Regions from separate parts of the Micromonospora peucetia genome, predicted to be linked through region 4. Evidence: riboswitches for the same ligand, from Rfam matches in the RefSeq annotation. Region 4 holds a riboswitch; each other region holds the start of a gene.

Region 1 (4,933 bases), 5.2 Mb from region 4:
GTGCCCGATGATGTGGTTGCGGTCCAGCGGGATGTTGTACTGCCGCGCCAGGTGGCGGACCAGCTTGGCGGAGGTGCGGTACATCGCCTCGGTGTACCAGGTGCCGTGTCCCGCGAAGCCCTCGTGCTCAAGGCCGATGGACTTGGAGTTCACGTACCAGTTACCGGCGTGCCAGCCGACGTTCTTGGTCTTGATGTGCTGGGCGATGTGGCCGTCCACCGAGCGCAGGGTGTAGTGCCAACCCACCCGCTTCGGGTCCTTGACCAGGTTCACGCTGGGCCCGAAGTAGCCCTCGGTGTCGTGGATGACGATGTACTCGATCTTCTGCTGTGCGGGCCGGTCAGCCAGGTCGTGGTTGCCGTACGCGCCGAGGGTGGTGCCGTAGTTCTGGTAGGGCGCCGGGATCCACTCGCACGAGATGTCGCTCGGGCACTCCAGCCCGTCGGGCCGGGCGAGCTTGCGCAGGCCCAGCCGGTCCAGCCAGGAACGCTCCGGCTGGACCTCGCGGGCGGCGAGGGTGACCCGCTGCCCGTCGTCGGTCAGTCGGGTGTCGCCCGTGGCGATGGTGGCGTACACCTCGTTGGCGAAGGCCGCCGCGGCGTCGGTGGTGTCGGCGCCGGAGTAGCGGGCCACCGCGCCGTACCAGGCCGCCGGGTCGGTCTCGGCACCGACCGGGGCACCGATCTCCTTCTGGTACGCGGCCAGCAGCGCCGCGCCGCCCCGGATGTTCGCCGTGACGTCCGTCCGCAGCGCCTCCTCGCTGGCGCCGGTGAGTCCGGCGGCGGCGTCGAGCGTCCGGAGCGCCGCCTCGGCGGGAGCCGGCTCGGCCGGCTCGCGCGCCTCCGCCAGGGACGGACGGGAGTCGTCGCCGCGCGGGTCCTCGGTGCCCTCGTCGTGGTGGGTGCCCCCGGGCAGGGCGGCGACGTGCTCGGCGTCGGTGAGGTGCATCGGTCCGTAGCCGGCGCTGGTGCTCGGCGTGCCGGCGTTGGTGTCCCAGCGGGACTGTAGATAGGAGACGCCGAGCAGGACGCTCTCCGGCACGCCGTACTCGGCTGCCGCGGCGGCGTACTGCTGCTGCCGGTCGGTCGCCGGTGCGGCGGCGGCGGATCCGGCGGCGGTGAGCGGCGTCGCCACCATGACGGCGGCCACGGCGGCGGCCAGCAGGACGCGTCTGCTCCTCGTTGTCGCTGACAGGTGCATCAGACCCCCAGTTCGGACGGGCAAAGGTGGGGTCACCTTCGCCCCGCCCGCCACCTTTGGTCAATACCTTTCCACCGGACACTTCAGAAGGAAGAAAATCTTCGTCGGCCGGGTTGCGGTTGCCCCGGCCCAGGACGCGGTTTCCGGCCAGACCCGGGTGCGGAGTGTCGCGGCCGGAGGGTTGCGGATCGATAACGGTCGTCTCTACTCTGGTCCCTTGTCGGCCGGTGACAATCCGTCCAACCAGGGCGGTGCCGGCCCGACACCGCCGAGTCGCTCCCGAGCGAGCCGGGGACCCAGGTTCCCCGGGGTGAATCCGCAGTCCTGCGGTAGGGCGCCCCTTCCCGCCCGAACCCGTCAGCTAACCCGGTAGGCGGTACGGAAGAAGGAGTACGGACCCCGGTGGCACACCATGCCCCGCGGCCCCCGTCCGCCCGGTCGGTCCTCACCGACCCGACGACGGCTGCGCCGCGCCCACGCTGGTACCGCTGCACCACCGCCCTGGCTGCCCTGGCCGCGTTCGCCGTCGTTCTGACCGGCGGCGCACCGGCGGCCCACGCCGAACCGACGGTCGCCGAGATCGAGCGGCAGATCGACGAGGACTGGAACAAGCTCGAACCGATCATCGAACGGCACAACGCCACCCGACAGGACCTGGCCGCGAAGCGGAAGCAGGCCGACACGCTCGCCGCGCAGATCAAGCCGCTGGAGAAGCAGGTAGACCAGGCGATGGAGAAGGTCGGCGCGCTGGCCGTCCGCGCCTACAAGGGTGAGCAGGTGTCCGCGATCAACGCCCTGCTCGGCAGCCGCTCGCCGAGCGAGATGGTCGGGCAGCTCGAACTGCTCGACCAGTTCGCCCAGCACCAGCAGCAGGACGTGCGGCAGGTCGCCGAACTGCGCGACCAACTGGCCGGGAAGAAGGCCCCACTGGACGAGATGGTCGTCCAGCTCGGCCGCACCGAGGCCCAGCTCGCGGCGAAGAAGAAGCAGATCAACGCCGAGATCGACCGGTTGCAGAAGCTGCGGCTGCGGGTCTACGGCAACGGCGGCGGCGGGCCGCTACGTCCCGCCCCCTGCCCGGCCAGCTATCCCGGTGGCGCGGCCGGCACCGCGGTGAAGTTCGCCTGCGCCCAGATCGGCAAGCCCTACGTCTGGGGCGCCGAGGGGCCGAACTCGTACGACTGTTCCGGCCTGATGCTCGCCGCCTGGGCGAAGGCCGGGGTCTCGCTGCCGCACAACGCCGCCCAGCAGCGCCGGGTGACCGCGACCGTCAGCCGGGGCGACCTGCGCCCGGGTGACCTGGTCTTCTACTACAGCGACCTGCACCACGTCGGCATGTACGTCGGCGGCGGCTGGGTGGTGCACGCCTCCCGGGCCGGGGTGCCGGTCAGGATGAAGAAGGTCGACGACGGCCCGATCCACAGCTACGGCCGCCCCCGCTGAGGTGTAGGGAAGTGCCCTTTCCTAACGCATGGCGGGCGTCAGGAAAGGGCCCTTCCCTACATGTGGCGGGTCGGATCAGCGGATCGGCCAGGTGCGCCAGTGCTGCCAGGAGCGGCTCGGGGTCGGGCCGCGCTGCCCCTGGTAGCGCGAGCCGTAGACGGCTGAGCCGTACGGGTGCTCGGCCGGCGACGAGAGCCGGAAGATGCAGAGCTGGCCGATCTTCATGCCCGGCCAGAGGGTGATCGGCAGGTTGGCCACGTTCGACAGCTCGAGGGTCACGTGACCGGAGAAGCCCGGGTCGATGAAGCCCGCCGTCGAGTGGGTGAGCAGCCCGAGTCGGCCGAGGGAGCTCTTGCCCTCCAGGCGGCCGGCGAGCTGGTCACCGAGCGAGATCACCTCCAGCGTCGAGGCGAGCACGAACTCGCCCGGGTGCAGCACGTACGGCTCGCCGTCGGGCACCTCGACCATCGACGTGAGGTCGTCCTGCTGCTGAGCCGGGTCGATGTGGGTGTAGAGGTGGTTGTTGAAGACCCGGAAGAGCTTGTCCAGGCGCACGTCGATGCTGGACGGTTGCACCAGCGCGGGCTCGAACGGCTCCAGCGCGAGCGTTCCCGCCTCGATCTCGGAGGCCAGGTCGCGGTCGGAGAGCAGCATCCGAACACCTTAGCGAGCGATACGTGTGACCTGCGTGTCGGAGTGTGCCTTCGTACATTTGTTCGATAGAATGCCCGCATGGCTTCCTGGTCCGAATTCGCCGCCGACGAGCCCCGCCTCGCCGACGGGATCCGCCTCCTCATGCAGCAGTACGGGCCGGGCTTCGGCTACCTGGCCACCGTCCGCGCCGACGGCGGGCCCCGGGTGCACCCGGTCTCCCCGGTGATCACCGACGAGGGGCTCTTCTGCTTCGTCGTCGACTCGCCCAAGCGGCGCGACCTGGAGCGCGACGGGCGCTACGCGCTGCACTCCTTCCCGCCGGAGGAGAGTGACGACGAGGCCTACGTCGCCGGCCACGCCCGGCCGGTGACCGACCCGGCCCGGGTCGCCCGGCTGGCCCGGAGTTCGCGGGCCGCGCCGCAGGTCGACTGGCGGGTCTTCGAGTTCACCGTCGACGTGGCGATGCTGGCCCGCCGCGAGTCCGGCGTCCCGGGTGGCGCCGTCGAGGGGCACGGGCGGCCCGCGGTCCAGGTGTGGCTCGATCCCCACGCGGCTGCCGCCGGCACCGCCGTGGTGCCCGAGACCCGGTCGGGGAGCGTCGGCGGCCACGCCGCCCGCCCGGCCGCCTGACGCGGTGTGGCGCCCCGGGCCGTCCCCCGTCCGGGGCGTCACACCGTGACCCCTGCCCGCGCGCCCACTCGGCCGCGCAGACGCCGGTGCCGGCCCCGTCGAGCGAGGCCGGCACCGGTCGGGTCGTACGGCGAAACTACGCCGCGCGGTACGCGTTCCAGGCGGTCAGCATGCGGCTGGCCTGCCCCGCGGTGAACTGGTACATGCAGGAGTCGTAGCTGTAGTCCATGAAGTTGGTGATCGGGTCGACGCCCGGGGCGGTGCAGGTGTCCCGCCCGGTCGGGCAGCCGGAGGCCGGCGACGCCTCGGCCGCGGTGTCGCTGACGCTGTCGCCCGAGCCGGAGCAGCCGCCCTGGAAGGTGTGGTAGAGGTTCAGCCAGTGGCCGACCTCGTGGGTGCCCGTGTCGCCCTGGTTGTAGTTGGTGGCGGTGCCGCCCGGCAGCGACTCGCTCAGCACGACGACGCCGTCCATGGTGTTGAGCTTCCGGGTCGGGAAGGTCGCCCAGCCGAGCAGGTTGTTGCTCAGCTCGCCCAGGTAGATGTTGAGGGTGTTCTTGCCGCCCGTACGCAGCGAGGTCTTCATCGACCGCTCGGCCGAGGAGCCCGACACGATCGGGTACCACGCCGGGTTCGTCACCCGGTTGATGCTCTGGAGCTGGAAGGCGAACGCGGTGGAAGCGCCGCCGGTCGCCCCGCTGAACGACTGGTTCAGCACGCTGATCTGCGAGTTGATCATCGAGTCGGGGATGTTGCCGCCGGCCCGGGTGCTGTTCTCCTGGATCACGTGCACCACGACGGGAATGGTGACGCTGGCGGCCATCGTGGAGGCACCTGCGCCGGCGCGGAACCGGGTCCGCTCACGCACCGCGGCGGCCAGGTCGGCCTCGCGCTCGCGGGTCTCTGCGAGGGTCAGCTCGTTCGGCTCGTGCTTGGCCCCGCCGCCCGGCTTGATGCGGGCGTCCGAGTGGACGTCGGCCGGCTCGGCGCAGACCTCGGCCGGGGCGGC
Region 2 (4,933 bases), 5.6 Mb from region 4:
TCCCATTTCCGGGGACGAGTGGCCGTCGCCGCCGCAGGCGGTCAGGGCGAGGGCGGCGGTCAGAGTGGCGCCGGCCAGGGCGGCACGGCGCGCAAGGGTACGAGTGGTCACGTCTGAGGCCTTTCGGTGTCGGAACGTACGCAGCACGACGAGGACGCGGAGCGGCGTGGGGCCGGACCGCGCCGGACGCGTCCTACCTGCGCAGCACCGAGACCGTGGCGAGCCGCAGACCGACCGGCCGGTGCGGCGGGGCCCGGGGCGACGGGAAGGTGCCGGCCGTGCCACGCCCCGGCGGACCGACGGCGCGTGCGACGGCCGACAACAGCGCGGCGGCCAGCAGCGTGACCACGAACGCACCCAGCACGGCCAGGCACACGCCCCACCCGGGCAGCTCTCCACCCGCGCCGCCGAACGGCAGGAGCCGGTCGGGCACACAGTCACCAGCGCAGCCCGCGACGGCCTGGAAAGTCGCCACGGCGGCGTACTCGAGGACGGTGTCGTGCCTGGGTGGCATGGCCGCGTCCGCCCCGTCCGGGTGCGGGCCGGGCCCGGCGACGGCGTGCGCCGACGGTTCGGCGGAATGCCCCGTCGGGTGTGAGTCGTGGCCGATGGTGTGCATCGCGGCCAGACCGAGCAGCGTGCAGAAGAGCAGCAGGAGCCGGGCCCCCCGCGCCGCTGTCACCGTCGTCCGCACACCCGACACGCTAGCGTGCCGGCCCGCCCGTATGGCGGCCACCGCGCGGTACGGCACCTGAACAGGCGGCACCGACGGCGGCGGACGGTGGTCCACGTCCCGACACCCCCCGCACGACCTGCGCCCGGACGTCGGGGTGACTACCATTCGCCCGGTGGCCCTCCGGATTCCGCACCGGCCGGCACGTACCCCGCCCTGGATTCGTTGGGAGACACTCGATGGGCGCCGACCACACCCGTCCCGCTCCGTCCGCCCCGCCGGGGGTACGGCGGATCCTCGTCGCGACGGTGGTGCCCCTCTTCGTCGCCACGCTGATCGCGGCCCTGGTGCTGTGGCCGTGGGACACGTCGGATCCCGCGGCCGGCACCGAGCCACCCCGTTACCACGGCACGGTGACCCGGGTGGTGACGGAGCCGTGTCCGCCGGCCCCGGAGACCCCGGAGGGGAGCCCGGGCACGCCGCAGGGTCCCTGCGGCACGGTCACGGTGCGGGTGGACGACGGTCCCGACGCCGGCCAACAGGTGCAGACGCCGGTGCCGGCCGGCCCCGGTGCGCCGACCGTCGCCGTGGACGACGAGATCATCCTGGTCGAGCTCACCGACCCCGCCGACCCCACGGCCAGCGCGTACAACATCGCCGAGCACCAGCGCGGCAAGCCGCTGGTCTGGCTGGTGGTGCTCTTCGCGGCCGCGATCGTCGCCTTCGGGCGGTGGCGTGGGCTGGCCGCGCTGGCCGGCCTGGCGGCGAGCTTCGCCATCCTGCTGACCTTCGTACTGCCCGGCATCGGCGCCGGAAGCCCGCCGCTGCTGGTCGCGGTCGTCGGCGCCGCCCTGATCATGTTCGTGGTGCTCTACCTGACCCACGGGGTGACCGCGCAGACCTCGGTCGCCGTGCTCGGCACGTTGGGCAGCCTGGTGTTGACCGGCATCCTCGCCACGATCGCCACCGCCGCGACCCACCTGACCGGGTTCGGCACCGAGGACGCCACCACGCTGTCGATGCTCCAGGCCGACGTCGACCTGCACGGCCTGCTGCTGGCCGGGATCATCATCGGCTCCCTCGGTGTGCTCGACGACGTCACGGTCACCCAGGCCGCCACTGTCACCGAGTTGGCGCACGCCAATCCCGGGCTGTCCCGGAGGCAGCTCTACCGGGCGGCGACCCGGGTCGGCCGGGCGCACATCGCCTCGACGGTGAACACCATCGTGCTGGCGTACGCCGGCGCCTCGCTGCCGGTGCTGCTCCTGCTGACCGCCGACTCGCGGGCGGTGACCCAGCTCCTCACCAGCGAGTTCCTGGCCCAGGAGATCGTCCGCAGCGCGGTCGCCACCCTGGGCCTGATCGCCGCCGTGCCGCTGACCACCGGGCTGGCGGCCGTGGTGACCACGGCGGGCCGGCGGGGCGGTGCCGCCACCGGCCGCGACGGGCCCGCGCCCGCGCCCGCGCCTACGCCCGCACCGACGCCCCGGCCGGCGGCCGACCGGTCCGAGGCGCTGGAGGCGCTCGGCGGGCCGCGTGCCGGGAGCACGCCGTCCGCCGCCGGCTGGCCCGACCGGGACAGGAGCACGGATACCGCATGGTGACACTCCTCAGCGTGACCGCTCTGGACGTCCGGCTTGATAAACGCATCACTGGTCACCGTCTGCCATTACGAAATAACGCATTTAGTCGGCTTAGGGGCGTAGATCCCCAGGAGGCATCTCGGGTAACCTCGCTGCCGGTCACCGCCGAAGGCGCGCAGCGGCGCCTGCGGTGCCACCGCCCAATCGCCGCCAGGCGAGCCGGGGACCCAGGCACGTGGGGTGAATCCGCGACAGCGGTAGGGGCCACTTCCGCCCCGAACCCGTCAGCTAACCCGGTCGGCGGTCGACGGAAGGGAAAACTGTGACGGCACCCCTACGCCGCTGGTTGACGCCCGTGGTGGCCGTGTTCGCCGCCCTGGCGGTCTTCGCCGGGCCCCTCCCGGCGGTGGCCGCGCCCACCCCGCCCAAGCCCTCCGGGCACGGGGACGACGAGCCCAAACTGCTCGGCGACCTGATCGAGGCCCGGAACCGGTCCTTCGTGCAGGCCCAGGCCAAGCTGAAGAAGTCGCAGGACCGCCAGCGTGAGCTCGCCCGGGAGGTCGACCGGGCGCAGGCCGCGCTGGCGCTCCTGGCCCCGCAGGTGAGCCAGATCGCCGCCCAGTCCTACCGGACCGGGCGGATCGGCGCGGTGTCGATGCTGCTGGACACCGCCAGCCCGGACTCGTTCGTCCAGCGCGCCGCCGCCCTCGACGAGCTCAACCTCGTCAACTCCAAGAAGCTCGCCGAGGTGAACGCGGTCAAGGACCGCGCCGAGCAGGCCAAGCTGGCGCTCGACGCCGAGGTCCGCGAGCAGCAGAAGCTGACGAACGAGTTGGGCCGTGAAACGAGAGAGGCGAAGAAGGCGCTGGCGCTGGTCGGCGGCAACGGGCTGACCAAGGGAAAGGTGGTGGCCGAATCACCGGTGGCCCGATTGGCGCCCGGTCGTACCGCCGACGGCGACTGGAAGCCGCTGTCCTGCACCGAGAACGACCCCACCACCGCCGGCTGCATCACCGCCCGCACCCTGCACATGTACAAGGAGGTCAAGCGGGCGGGCTTCAACAGGTTCGTCGGCTGTCACCGCTCCGGCGGACCGTACGAGCATCCGAAGGGCCGGGCCTGCGACTGGTCGTTGCAGAACAGTGGCTTCGCCCCCTGGCACAACGACAGCACATTCAGGTATGGCAACGACCTGACCGCGTTCCTGGTCCGTAACGCCGACCTGCTCGGCATCTACTACGTGATCTGGAACCGGCAGATCTGGTTCCCGGCGACCGGCTGGAGCTCCTACAGCGGCCCGTCGAACCACACCGACCACGTCCACGTTTCACTGCTCTAGCCGAGCGCTACGAAAAGGGCCGCCCCGCCGACGACGCGGGGACGGCCCTTTCTCGTCGGGTCAGGCGAGCGCGGCGCTGGCCGAGGGCTCCGGTGTGTCGACCGCGCCGGCGGGCACCGCGGCCACCGTCCGCACCCCGCCGGCGGTCAGCCGGTACGACATGCCGACCACCCCGCAGCGACCGGCCGCCACCTCCGCCGCGAGCGCGGCGGACCTGCCCAACATCGCCTCGACGGTGTACGCGATGTGGATGTCGACGATCCGGTCGATGTCGTCCACCCCCTCGGCGGCGGCCCGGCGCAGGCTGGGCACCACGGCGTCCACCACGGCGCACAGGTGCCCGGGCGGCGGGGTGCCGGTGGCATCCGCCGTACGCGCCGCCTGGACAGCCCCGCAGGAGTCGTGCCCGAGCACCACCACCAGCGGCGTGCCCAGGACCGTCACGGCGTACTCCACGCTGCCCAGCACCTCAGGGCCGATGGTGTGCCCGGCGGTACGGACCACGAAGAGGTCACCGAGGCCCCGATCGAAGATGATCTCGGCGGCGAGTCGGGAGTCGGAACAGCCGACGATCACCGCGAAGGGGTGCTGCCCGTCGGCGACCGCGGCCCGGTGCCCGGCGTCCTGGTTGGGGTGGCGCGGAGCGCCGGTCACGAACCGGAGGTTGCCGGCGTGCAGCTCGGCGAGCGCCTGTCCGGGATTCGTGGGGGCGGCGGGCGTGGTGCCGACGTCGACGGGGGCACCGCCCGTGGTCGGCACCGGGAGCGTCCGCTCCGGGCCCGGTTGAGTGCCTGGCGATCCGGGACGGCTCATCCCCCACCTCGCTGCCTTACGTGAACGGCCTGGTCACCCGGGCCGACGCTGGACGCGGGCTGCCACCACCGTCACACGCAGCGCAAGATACGTCAAGGGATGCGTGATATCCATTTCATATGTTCGGCGACCCTCGTGCGCTGGTGATCGGCCCCTCGCGCACCCGCCGGCCACGAGGGCGCGAAGCGAAACCCGAAGCAGTGGCCATACGATGACGGACATGGCGACGACAGGGGAGAACGGGAGCACCCGCAACTGGACCTTCCTCACCAACCACGGGCACGTGCTGCTCGCCATCGCCCGCAACCCCACCGCCCGGCTGCGCGACGTCGCCGACGAGGTGGGCGTCACCGAGCGGGCCGCCCAGGCGATCGTCGCCGACCTGGAGGCCGGCGGCTACCTGAACCGCACCCGGGTGGGCCGGCGCAACGAGTACACCCTCAACCCCGCCGGACGGTTCCGGCACCCGGCCGAAGCGGACCGGCAGGTCGGCCACCTGCTCGCCCTCTTCGCCGACGAGCAGGA
Region 3 (4,933 bases), 3.5 Mb from region 4:
CGTCGACCAGTGCCGCTCGGCGTCGCGTACCCGGGCGGCGGCGGCCACCGCGGCACCCCCGCTGGCGGCCGTGGCCTCCCCGGCCGAGAGCACGTCGAGTGAGACGGCCATCGCCCGGCAGCCGTTCGCGGCGGCGGTGAAGGCGGCACCCACCGTGCCCGAGTGCAGCACCGCGCGCCCGGCGTTCGCGCCCCGGTTGATGCCGGAGAGCACCACCGTCGGCGGGGGTCCGAACGCGCCGTGCACCGCGATCAGCGCGATGAAGCCGGGCGAGCCGGCGACCCCGAACGCCGGCACCTCCGGCAGCTCCGGCAGCGGGTGCTCGCGGACCACCACGTGCCCGTCGCGCTCCACGGCGTTCATCGCGGCGCTGGTGCCGCTCGCCTCCTCCAGCGGCGCGGCGACGACCACGTCCAGCCCCCGGTCCGCCGCCGCCCGCGCCAGCGCCTGGATGCCCGGCGCGGCGATCCCGTCGTCGTTGGTCACCAGCACCCGCAGCGTCATCGCTCGGCCGCCCGGTCGGCCAGCTCGTCGGGGGTGGTCCGCTCGTGCGGCCGGCTGCCGGCCGGTACGAGGCGTACCCGGTCGACCAGGCCGGTGATCGAGTCGAGCCGGCCGGTGCCCAGGCCGTGCCGGGTCACGTTGAGTGCCCCGGCCGCCGCGCCGGTACGGATCGCGGTGCGCACGTCACCGCCGCGGGCCACCACGGCCGCCACCCCGGCGGTCATCGAGTCGCCCGCGCCGCGCGTGTCGGCGGCCTCCAACCGGGGCATCTCCACCTCGAAGACCTCGCCGTCGACCAGGGCGAGGGCCGGCTTGTCGGCCCGGCTCACCACCACGTTCTCGGCGCCGCCGGCGTGCAGGTCGTACAGGGCCCGGGTGAGCTGCTCCTCGTCCTCACCGTCGGCGCGGCCGTCGGCGATCAGCTCCTCGTGGCTGATCTTGAGGAAGAAGACCCCGCTGTCCAGCACGGCGTCGAGGTGCTCGCCGCAGAGGTCGACCACCACCCGGCTGCCGTTGGCCCCGAGGTCGGCGGCGAACCGCCGGTAGAGGTCGGCCGGGACCAGCGACGGCTCGTTCGGCCCGCTCAGCACGCTGACCGTTGCGCGCAGCCCCTCGCCGAGTGCCAGGTTGTAGAGCTCGTCCAACTCGTGCCGGCTGAGTGGCTGGCCGGGCACGTCCACGATCTCCTGCCGGGAGCCGTCGCGGCGGTCGTGCACGTACCCGCCGCTGCCGGACTCGCGGAGCACCACCTTCAGGTCGACCCCCTCGCTGACCAGCAGCGGCTCAAGCACCTGACCGATCTCGCCGCCGAGGGCGGTGCAGAGCACCACGTCGACCCCGAGCGACATCACCATCCGGGCCTGCCAGACGCCCTGCCCGCCCGGGTGCAGGTGCAGCTCCGGCGCCTCGCTGGGCTGGTCGACGGTCACCGTCAGCCGGGGCGTGGGCGCGAAGACCATCACGTGCCCGCTCATCCGTCGTACCCGTTCATGCGTCCACCCTCCACCGATCGACACGTCACGTGACCGTCCATCAGCCGAACGTAGTCGGGGCAGTGCTCGGACGTCCGGACTCCGGGCGGGATCGGCGCGGCGTTGCCAGCGTGCCCGGCATGCGCGACGATCGGGCGACCATCGACGGTGGGGAGACGGCGTGCTCAGGCGGGATTCCTTCAGCTACACCGTCCAGGCGCGCTGTTCCCTCACGGAGGCCGCGGCGTTGCTGGCCGATCCCGGCCGGCAGAAGGATCTGCACCCGCTGATCGTCCGGGTCCGCCGGGTGCCGCCCCGCCCCGGCGCACGGGCCAGCTACGACATCACCGATCGACTGGCCGCGGGGCCGGTACGCCTGCCGATCACCTACCGGGCCGACGTCCTCGTCGACGATCCCGACGAGATCGTCACCGTGGCCCGGCAGTGGCCCGCCACCACCGTACGCAACCACACCCGGCTGCGGGCGGAGCCCGACGGCGTGGTCCGCATCGACGTGGAGATCACCCTCGCCGCGCCCACGCCGCTCTTCGGCTACGCGTTCCGCCAGGCCCGCGCCGCCCACCTGGGGCTGGCCGCCCGCCTCGGCGCAGTCCTCGACCAGCACCCGCCCGAGCACCCGACCGACTGACCCACGACGGCGCCCGCCCTGCTGGGCGGCGGACGCGACGGCACCGGCTCCGCTCGCGCCGGACGCGACGGCACCGGCTCCGCTCGCGCCGGACGCGACGGCACCGGCTCCGCTCGCGCCGGACGCGATCGGGGCCGGTTCGCCGGGCGTGACCGCCTGGTGGCCCGCGCCGGGCGGGGCACCGGGGCGCGGGCGTCAGTAGACCGACAGGTGCACGTGGTTGGTGTGGTCGCTGGACGGGTCGCCGTTGGCTCCGCTGTACGACTTCCACCCGCTGCTCGGCAGCCAGATCTGCCTGTACCAGATCACGTAGAGCACGGCGAGCCGGTCGGCGTTGCCCACGAAGTACGCCGCCAGGTTGTTGCCGTAGGTCCGGTCGCCGCCGGTGGCGTCGCCGCCGAAGCCGCTCTTCTGGGCCGCGAAGTCGCAGGCCCGACCCTTCGGGTGCTCACCCGAGCCGCCGGAGCGGTAGCAGGAGACGTAGCGGGTGAAGCCCGCAGCCTTGGCCTGGTTGAGCGCGTGCAGGGTGCGCGGGGTGATGCAGCCGCTGGCGGGGGTGGGGTCGTTGACGCTGCACGACTCGGACGGCCAGGAGCCGTCGGAGTTGCGCGGCGCCGACTTCGCCGTCTTCTTCGAGGTGCTGCCCGGCGAGGTGCCCCCGCTGGCGGACTGCTGCCGGTTGGCCACCGTCAGCGCCCGTTCGGCCTGCTCCTTGCGTTTGTCCATCACGGCGACCTGCTTACGCTGCTCCCGGATCTCGCCGTTCAGGGCGAGCTGGGTGCGGGTGGCCTCGTCGCGGGTCTGCTGGAGGTCGCGCAGCGCCCGGTCCTCGTTGGCGGCCACCGCGTCGAGGGCGGCGGCGCGGTCCATGAAGCCGTCCGGCGAACTGCTGGCGAGCAGGGCGGACGCGACGCTGAGCCGGCCGGTGCGGTAGGCGGCCCCGGCGATCTTTCCGACCTTGGCGGTGTGCGCGACCAGCTCGACCTCGGTGGTCTTGAGCTGCGCGGCGAGCTGCTGCTGCCGCTTGACCGAGGTGTCCAGGGCGCGCTTGGCGTCGATGTAGCCCTTGCTGGCGGCCTCCAACTGGGCCCGCAGGGCGGGGGTGCCGCCCTCCTCGTCCTGGCCGGGAGCCGCGGCGAGCAGACCGGCGCGGGCATTGGCCGCCGCCTGGGCGGCGGTGACCGGGGTCACCGCGGCGCCGAGGGCGAGCATCGTGGCGATCAGGGCCGCCGTTCGGGCGGCACGTCGTCGTACGGGTGCCATCACTGGCATGCATGTGTCCTTCCGTCAGCCGCCGACCGGGTTAGCTGACGGGTTCGGGACGGAAGATCCCTACCGCTGACGCGGATGCACCCCACGAACATGGTTCCCCGGTTCGCCCCGCCGGGCGATTAGGCGGCGGCCACCGCCGGCACCGGTGGGTGCCGCCTGGCGGAGGCCGAAGCCGAGCCTACCGGTGCCGGTGTGACTGGTGTAGTGCAGGTGACGGAGGGTGTGTGTCCACTAACAGTCAAATCCGGCATAGCATCACAATACGCTCCCAGATTTAAGGTTGTCCTCATTACCACTCGACTGCCCCACAGGCCCCGGAGGACGCGCCGGGCTCGATCTGCAACGTGGCGTGCTCGATCTTGAAGTCGTCGTGCAGCGCGGCCCGGGCGGCGCCCAGCACCGCGCCGACCTCTGCGTCGGGCTCCATTCTCAGGTGCGCCGAGGCCACCTCCATCCCGGAGGTCAGCGTCCAGACGTGCAGGTCGTGTACCTCGGCGACGCCGGGCACGGCGGCCAGCCGGTCGTGCACCGCGGTGACCTGGAGGTGCTCCGGCGCGGCCTGTACCAGGATGCGCAGCGCGGCCCGCCCCAGCCGCCAGGTGCGCGGCAGGATGAACAGCCCGATCGCGACCGCCACCAGCGGGTCCGCCCACCACCAGCCGGTGGTGGCGATCAGCAGGGCAGCCCCGATCACGCCGAGTGACCCCAGCAGGTCGCCGAGGACTTCCAGGTACGCGCCGTGGACGTTGATGCTCTCCTTCGCCCCGGAGCGCAGCAGCGCGAAGGCGCCGATGTTGGCGAGCAGGCCGAGTACGGCGACCACCAGCATCGGGGCCGCCAGCACCTCCGGCGGGTCGCCGAAGCGGCGCACCGCCTCGATCACGACGTAGACCGCGACGCCGGAGAGCAGCAAGGCGTTGGCCAGCGCGGCGAGCACCTCCAGCCGGTAGAGGCCGAAGGTGCGCTGCGGGTCGGCGCCCGCCCGCCGGGTGGCGGCGATCGCGGCGAGCGCCATGCCGATGCCGAGCACGTCGGTGAACATGTGCCCGGCGTCGCTCAGCAGAGCCAGCGAGCCCGTGCGGAAGGCGGCCACCGCCTCCACCACCATCAGGCCGGCGAGCAGCCCGAACGCCGCCCAGAGCCGGCCCCGGTAACGGTGCCCGGCATTCGCCACCGACCCGTGATGGTGGTCATGACCTGCGCCCACGCGTCCACCTCCGTCAGGCGTCTGGACTCGCGACCAATCTATGCTCACATCGCAATGTGTGCAAGTAACGGTCTCAGCCGGTCGGGTCGACCGTGGTCAGCCGCTGGGTGGCCCGGGACAGTGCGACGTAGAGCGTCCGCACCCCCGAGCCCGGGTCGGCCCGGATCTCCCCAGGGGCGACGAGGACGACCCCGTCGTACTCCATGCCCTTGGCCTCCAGGCTCGTCACCACCTGTAGGCGCGGCGCGCCCAGCCCGCCCAGCCAGCCGGCCACCTCGTCGCGGCGCGGCACCGGCGTGATCACGCCGACCGTGCCCTCGACCTCGGCGA
Region 4 (4,933 bases):
GCCGTGGGCGCTGTGGGCCGTCGTGGTCGCGGTGCCGCTGCTGATCCTGGCGCTCTGGCCGGCCCAGGCACTGGTGCCGGAGGAGAGCCGCTGGTGGTTCACCCAGGTCTTCCCGCCGGTGCGGTCGCTGGAGTTCTGGATGGGTGTGGCCGCCGCCGAGCTGATGCGGCGCGGCCGGTGGCGGGGGCCGGGCCTGCCGGTGGCCAGCCTGGTCTTCGTGGCCACATGGGTGGTCGCCGCGCAGTGGGTCCGCGCCGAACTGTGGGCGGCGCTGCTCTCGATGGCGTACATCCTGGTCATCGCCGCGGCTGCGGACGCGGACGTGCGCGGGCGGCGCTCGCCGTGGCGGTCCCGGCCGATGATCTGGCTCGGCGAGGTCTCTTTCGCCTTCTACCTGGTGCACGTCCTGGTGATGATCACTGTGCTGCGGCTCACCGGCGACTGGGGCGCCGGCTTCACCGGCTGGTGGGGGGTGGCGGTGGTGCTCGGTTTCCTGCTGGTCAACCTGGCCCTGGCCGGGCTGTTGCACCGCTTCGTCGAGACGCCGATGATGCGGCTGCTCACCCCGCGCCGGACGGCCCGGGCGACGCCGCAGGGCGCGGACGCCGCCGGGGAGCGGCCCGGCGCCCCGGGGCCGGCGGCGGGGGAGCGTGGCAACGTCGTGCCGCGCCCCCGCCCCGCCGACCCGCAGGCCGACCACCGACCGACGTACGTCGACTCGCGCTGACGGCCCGGACCCCGCTCCATCCTGACCGAACTCCGACCAACCGGGCTTCCCGCGCAGCCCTCGGTGCCCGCCGCGTCGCGTTCCCTCCACCCGCTGGCACCCTGCCCGGGGCAAGCCAACCCCGCCCCTGCCGCCCCTCACCGCGCCCCCGCCGCCCCGCCCAGACTCCGCGATCTTGCACTTTCCGCCCCGACAAAAAAAGACATCTGCCGTACTCCAGGGGCCCAAAGTGCAAGATCGCGGGGCGGCGGGGCGGCGGGGCGCGCGGCAGGGGCGCGGGCAGGGGCGGCAGGGGCGCGGCGGGGTGGCGGGCGGGGGTGTGGGCTGGTGGTTTTGGTGATGCCGGTCACGGTGGCGGGGAAACGGTCATTCCGGCATGGTGGGCCGATTCTCGTCGGGGGTTCGGCGCCGATGTCCGCCACTCGTCCCGTTGTTGCCCCGAAGCGCCTCTGAGAACGGCTGTCCCATTGAGTCACGTCAGTGCTCGGGTGCCCGCAAAAATTGTTTCCTGATCAAGGTTTAAGCAGGTGGGACGGGGTTGGCAGGGGTGTGGAACGGCCAGTAGTGTCGGCGCGTCCGGTGCGGTAACCGATCGCAAGAGGCGACGCCGCGCCGACCCGCCTAATCGTGAACGACGAACCGGGGACCCAGTGCTTGTGGGGTGAATCCGTGGGCCGCAGGCCCGTGGTAGGGCGTTCTTCCCGCCCGAATCCGTCAGCTAACCCGGTCGGCGGTGTCGGAAGGAGTTTCATCCTCGTGCAGCACCCACCCACCTCTCGGTTGTTCCGCCGTCTCCACGGCACCGCGGTGCCCGCGCTCGTACGCCCGCAGGCCACGAGCTGATCCACCGGTCACCGTCCGTCGCCCGGCATCCCGGGCGCATCCCCTGAGTGGTCCACCACCCGTCCGGACTGCCGTCCGCGCGGTCGGTCCGCCCTGCCTTCGGTGCGGACCGACGGCCGCTCACCCCCGAGCCCGTGGAGGAAACTGTGAAGCACCACCTCAAGCGACAGCTACGTCGTCTCGCGTCCGAGCGTCCCTACCAGTTGGCCGCCGCGTCTGCCGCTGCGCTCGTGCTGGCGTCGGGCACCGGCGCACTGCTGGCCGGAGCCGACGAGGCCCCCGCCGCCGCGCAGGCCCCGGTGGCCGCGACCGAGCTGCGGGACGACACCGCCGCCTCGCGCAGCCAGGCCCGGGTCGCGACCGCCCCGTCCAGCGCCGCCCCGGCCGCGTCCAGCGCCGCCCCGTCGGCCAGCGCCACCAGCGCCGCCCCGGATCCGGACCTGACCCGTAAGCCGGAGGCGCCGAAGCCGCCGGCGGCCAAGACCCTGAAGTACGACTACCAGGCCCAGACCACCTTCTACAACTGCGGTCCGGCCGCCGTCCGGAACGCCCTCAGCGCCGCCGGCATCGCGCGCAGCCAGGATGCCCTCGGCGCCCAGCTGGGCACCGACGAGATGGGCACCGACTCGGCCGAGGACACCACCCGCGTGCTGAACGCGACGGTGAAGGGTGACCCGTACCGGACCCGGATGATCCCGGGCGGTTCCGCCACCCCGGCCCAGATGGATCGGCTCCAGGCCGACGTGGTCGCGGCCATCACCGACGCGCGGGGCGTCGTGGTGAACGTGGCCGGCAGCGCCACGGACACCGACGGCGGCTGGCACTCGTTCCCCGGCGGCCACTACGTCGCTGTCGTGGGCTACCAGGACGAGGGGAAGCTGGTGAAGATCGCCGACTCGGCGAACCCGGCGACCGCGTCGTACTGGATGAGCACCATCGCCCTGGCGAACTGGGCCGCCACCCGCGGCTACTCCGCCTGACCGACATCGACACCGTCGGGCGTCGGCTCCCCACCCCGGGGGCCGGCGCCCGATGTCGTGTCCGGGTCACGGCCCTCGCCGGTGCCGCCCCGTGGTGGCACACTGCGCCCATGGTCGACGAATCGGGTGACCGGGACGACCGGCGGGTGCTTCTCCTGCTGCACGGCATGGGCGCGACCGGCGACGTGTGGCTGCCCTGGGCGCCGCTGCTGGAGCGTCGGTGGTCGGGGCGGTGGCTGGCGCCAGACCTCGCCGGCCACGGCTGGTCGCCGCCACTGCTGGCGTACTCGTTCCCGGAGCTGGCCGCGCGGATCGGCACGGGGCTCGCGGCGGGGGGCCGGTTCGTCGTGCTGGGGCACTCCCTCGGCGGGGTGGTCGGGCTGGCGCTGGCTGCCCGCAGCGCCGGGTTGCCGGTCGACGCCGTGGTCGGAATCGGCATCAAGGCGGTCTGGTCCCCGGCGGAGCTGGCCAAGGCGGGCGAGTTGGCCGCCCGGCCGGTGACCTGGTTCGCCAGCCGGGACGAGGCGGCCCGCCGCTACCTGCGGGTGGCCGGCCTGACGGGGCTCTTCGCCCCGGAGGATCCCGTCGTGGAGGCCGGGCTGCGGCAGGTCGACGGCCGCTGGCGGCTGGCGATGGACCCGGCCGGGTTCGGCGTGGGCGAGCCGGACCTGCCCGCCCTGCTGGCGGCGACCGACGTGCCGGTGCTGCTGGCCCGCGGCGAGCACGACCCCATGGTCACCGACGCGCAGCTCAAGGAATTGGGCGTGCCGGTCGCCACCCTGCCCGGCCTGGGGCACAACGCCCACGTCGAGGACCCCGAGGCGGTCCTGGAGCTCGTCGAACCGTACCGCTGAACCAGGTTCCCCCGCCCACCCGACCTCGCGTGCGGCCGGGCCGGACGGGGGCAGGCCGCACGTCGGGCTCAGGGCGTGGGGGAGAGCGCGGCGGGGTTCGGCCCGCCGGCCGTCCGGGGCGCGGGCACCGGACGACCGGCGTCGAGCTCGTGGCGGGCGGCGCCCAGGAACCCCTCGGCGTACGAGTCGGCCGGGAAGTCGCCCAGGTAGCGGCTCCGGGTGGCCCACCGGGTCTCGGCCAGCGGATCGCTGTCGAGCAACCGCTCCAGCACCTCGTCCACGTTCGACATGTCCCGGCGCAGGACGTAGCCCGACCCGGCGAGCGGGAACTGCTCGGGGAACCGGTCGCCGGAGTCCACCATGTCGGTCACCGCGTACGGCTTGCCCGAGAAGAGGTAGTCGGAGATCACCCCGGAGACGTCGGAGACCAGCGCGTCGGAGCGGTTCACGCACTCGGTCAGGGTCAGCTCGCGGCTGGCGGCGGCACCGAAAACGTGCCGCCGGCCGGTACGGGACCGGTCCGCGGCGAGCAGTTCGGTCAACCGGCCCAACTGCCGGGCCGAGGCCGGGTTCTGCGAGGTGTACGGGTGGGCCCGCAGGATCACCGTGGCGCCCCGGTCGAGCAGCCGGCGCAGCAGCGCCTCGGCCACCGGCAGGGAGCAGTAGTTGGCGTCCGCGTTGTGCCCGGTCCAGGTCGGCGTGTAGAGCACGGTCGGGTTGGCCCGGGCGGGCACCTGCCCCGGGCGTACCTCGATCGACTCGACCTGGGGGCGGCCGACGATGACGAACTTCTCCGCCGGGATGTCCACCCCGGCGCGGGCGTACCGGTCGATCGCCGCCCGGCCGGCGACGAAGATCCGGTCGAAGATCGCCGAGACGGGGTTGGCGCTGGGGGCCTTGTCGCTGTCGCCGTGGTGCAGCTGGACGTGGGTCAGCTGGGTGAACCGGATGCAGTGGCTGTTCTTGGCGCCGTGGTTGACGTAGAACGCCACCCGCAGGCTCGGCACCAGTGCCTCGTCCATCGCCTTCGTGGTGGGGCAGTAGACCACCGGCGCGCTGGTGGCCGCCGCGACGGCGGGCAGGAAGTCCGGCTCGCGCAGCATCACCAGGAACGGCCGGCCGATCCGTTCCAGGTACGGCAACCACATGGTGACCTGGTATTCCGAGCCGGGCGGCGCGGAGAAGTGGAGCAGGAACTCGGGCTGGTGCCGGCGCAGCGCGCGGGAGACCGCCGAGCCGCCGGCCGACGGCCGGAACCGCCGTCGCGCCAGGTCCAGCGCGACCGCGCCGGCGGCGGCGCCGACCAGCAGGACGGCCGCGAGGGCGACGCCGGCCGGCAGGGTTGCCACGGCGGCCACCGCCACCACGGCGAGCAGCACCGACAGCGCGTCGCCCAGCCGCGCGGCGACCAGCGGGGTCCAGGACCGCACCGGCAGATTGGCCGTCCGGACCTCCAGGTTGGCGGCCTCGCGCACCGGACCCGCGAGCAGGACCAGCCCCAGCAGCACCAGCGCGGTGGCGGCCAACAC

What was found. A riboswitch is a leader RNA that binds a small molecule or an ion and turns the genes downstream of it on or off. The one in region 4 is predicted to bind cyclic di-AMP.
Region 1: linked by a shared signal. The riboswitch ahead of GA0070608_RS09285 (C40 family peptidase) and the one ahead of GA0070608_RS31225 (C39 family peptidase) in region 4 are both predicted to bind cyclic di-AMP.
Region 2: linked by a shared signal. The riboswitch ahead of GA0070608_RS07085 (coiled-coil domain-containing protein) and the one ahead of GA0070608_RS31225 (C39 family peptidase) in region 4 are both predicted to bind cyclic di-AMP.
Region 3: linked by a shared signal. The riboswitch ahead of GA0070608_RS17255 (coiled-coil domain-containing protein) and the one ahead of GA0070608_RS31225 (C39 family peptidase) in region 4 are both predicted to bind cyclic di-AMP.

What each region holds. Positions count from the first base shown of each region.
Region 1 is NZ_FMIC01000002.1:1,976,021-1,980,953, reverse strand. Features, by position in the region: gene GA0070608_RS09290 (N-acetylmuramoyl-L-alanine amidase) at 1-1,200, opposite strand, end outside; cyclic di-AMP (ydaO/yuaA leader) riboswitch at 1,457-1,590, shown strand; gene GA0070608_RS09285 (C40 family peptidase) at 1,603-2,643, shown strand; gene dcd (dCTP deaminase) at 2,719-3,297, opposite strand; gene GA0070608_RS09275 (pyridoxamine 5'-phosphate oxidase family protein) at 3,376-3,927, shown strand; gene GA0070608_RS09270 (zinc metalloprotease) at 4,064-4,933, opposite strand, start outside.
Region 2 is NZ_FMIC01000002.1:1,516,250-1,521,182, forward strand. Features, by position in the region: gene GA0070608_RS07070 (DUF305 domain-containing protein) at 1-111, opposite strand, end outside; gene GA0070608_RS07075 (hypothetical protein) at 194-694, opposite strand; gene GA0070608_RS07080 (YibE/F family protein) at 913-2,277, shown strand; cyclic di-AMP (ydaO/yuaA leader) riboswitch at 2,444-2,575, shown strand; gene GA0070608_RS07085 (coiled-coil domain-containing protein) at 2,579-3,595, shown strand; gene GA0070608_RS07090 (carbonic anhydrase) at 3,656-4,408, opposite strand; gene GA0070608_RS07095 (helix-turn-helix transcriptional regulator) at 4,620-4,933, shown strand, end outside.
Region 3 is NZ_FMIC01000002.1:3,682,005-3,686,937, forward strand. Features, by position in the region: gene surE (5'/3'-nucleotidase SurE) at 1-504, opposite strand, end outside; gene GA0070608_RS17245 (1-phosphofructokinase family hexose kinase) at 501-1,478, opposite strand; gene GA0070608_RS17250 (hypothetical protein) at 1,657-2,124, shown strand; gene GA0070608_RS17255 (coiled-coil domain-containing protein) at 2,320-3,387, opposite strand; cyclic di-AMP (ydaO/yuaA leader) riboswitch at 3,401-3,532, opposite strand; gene GA0070608_RS17260 (cation diffusion facilitator family transporter) at 3,686-4,603, opposite strand; gene GA0070608_RS17265 (HelD family protein) at 4,677-4,933, opposite strand, start outside.
Region 4 is NZ_FMIC01000002.1:7,143,786-7,148,718, reverse strand. Features, by position in the region: gene GA0070608_RS31230 (acyltransferase family protein) at 1-727, shown strand, start outside; cyclic di-AMP (ydaO/yuaA leader) riboswitch at 1,336-1,475, shown strand; gene GA0070608_RS31225 (C39 family peptidase) at 1,705-2,550, shown strand; gene GA0070608_RS31220 (alpha/beta fold hydrolase) at 2,661-3,404, shown strand; gene GA0070608_RS31215 (CDP-glycerol glycerophosphotransferase family protein) at 3,473-4,933, opposite strand, start outside.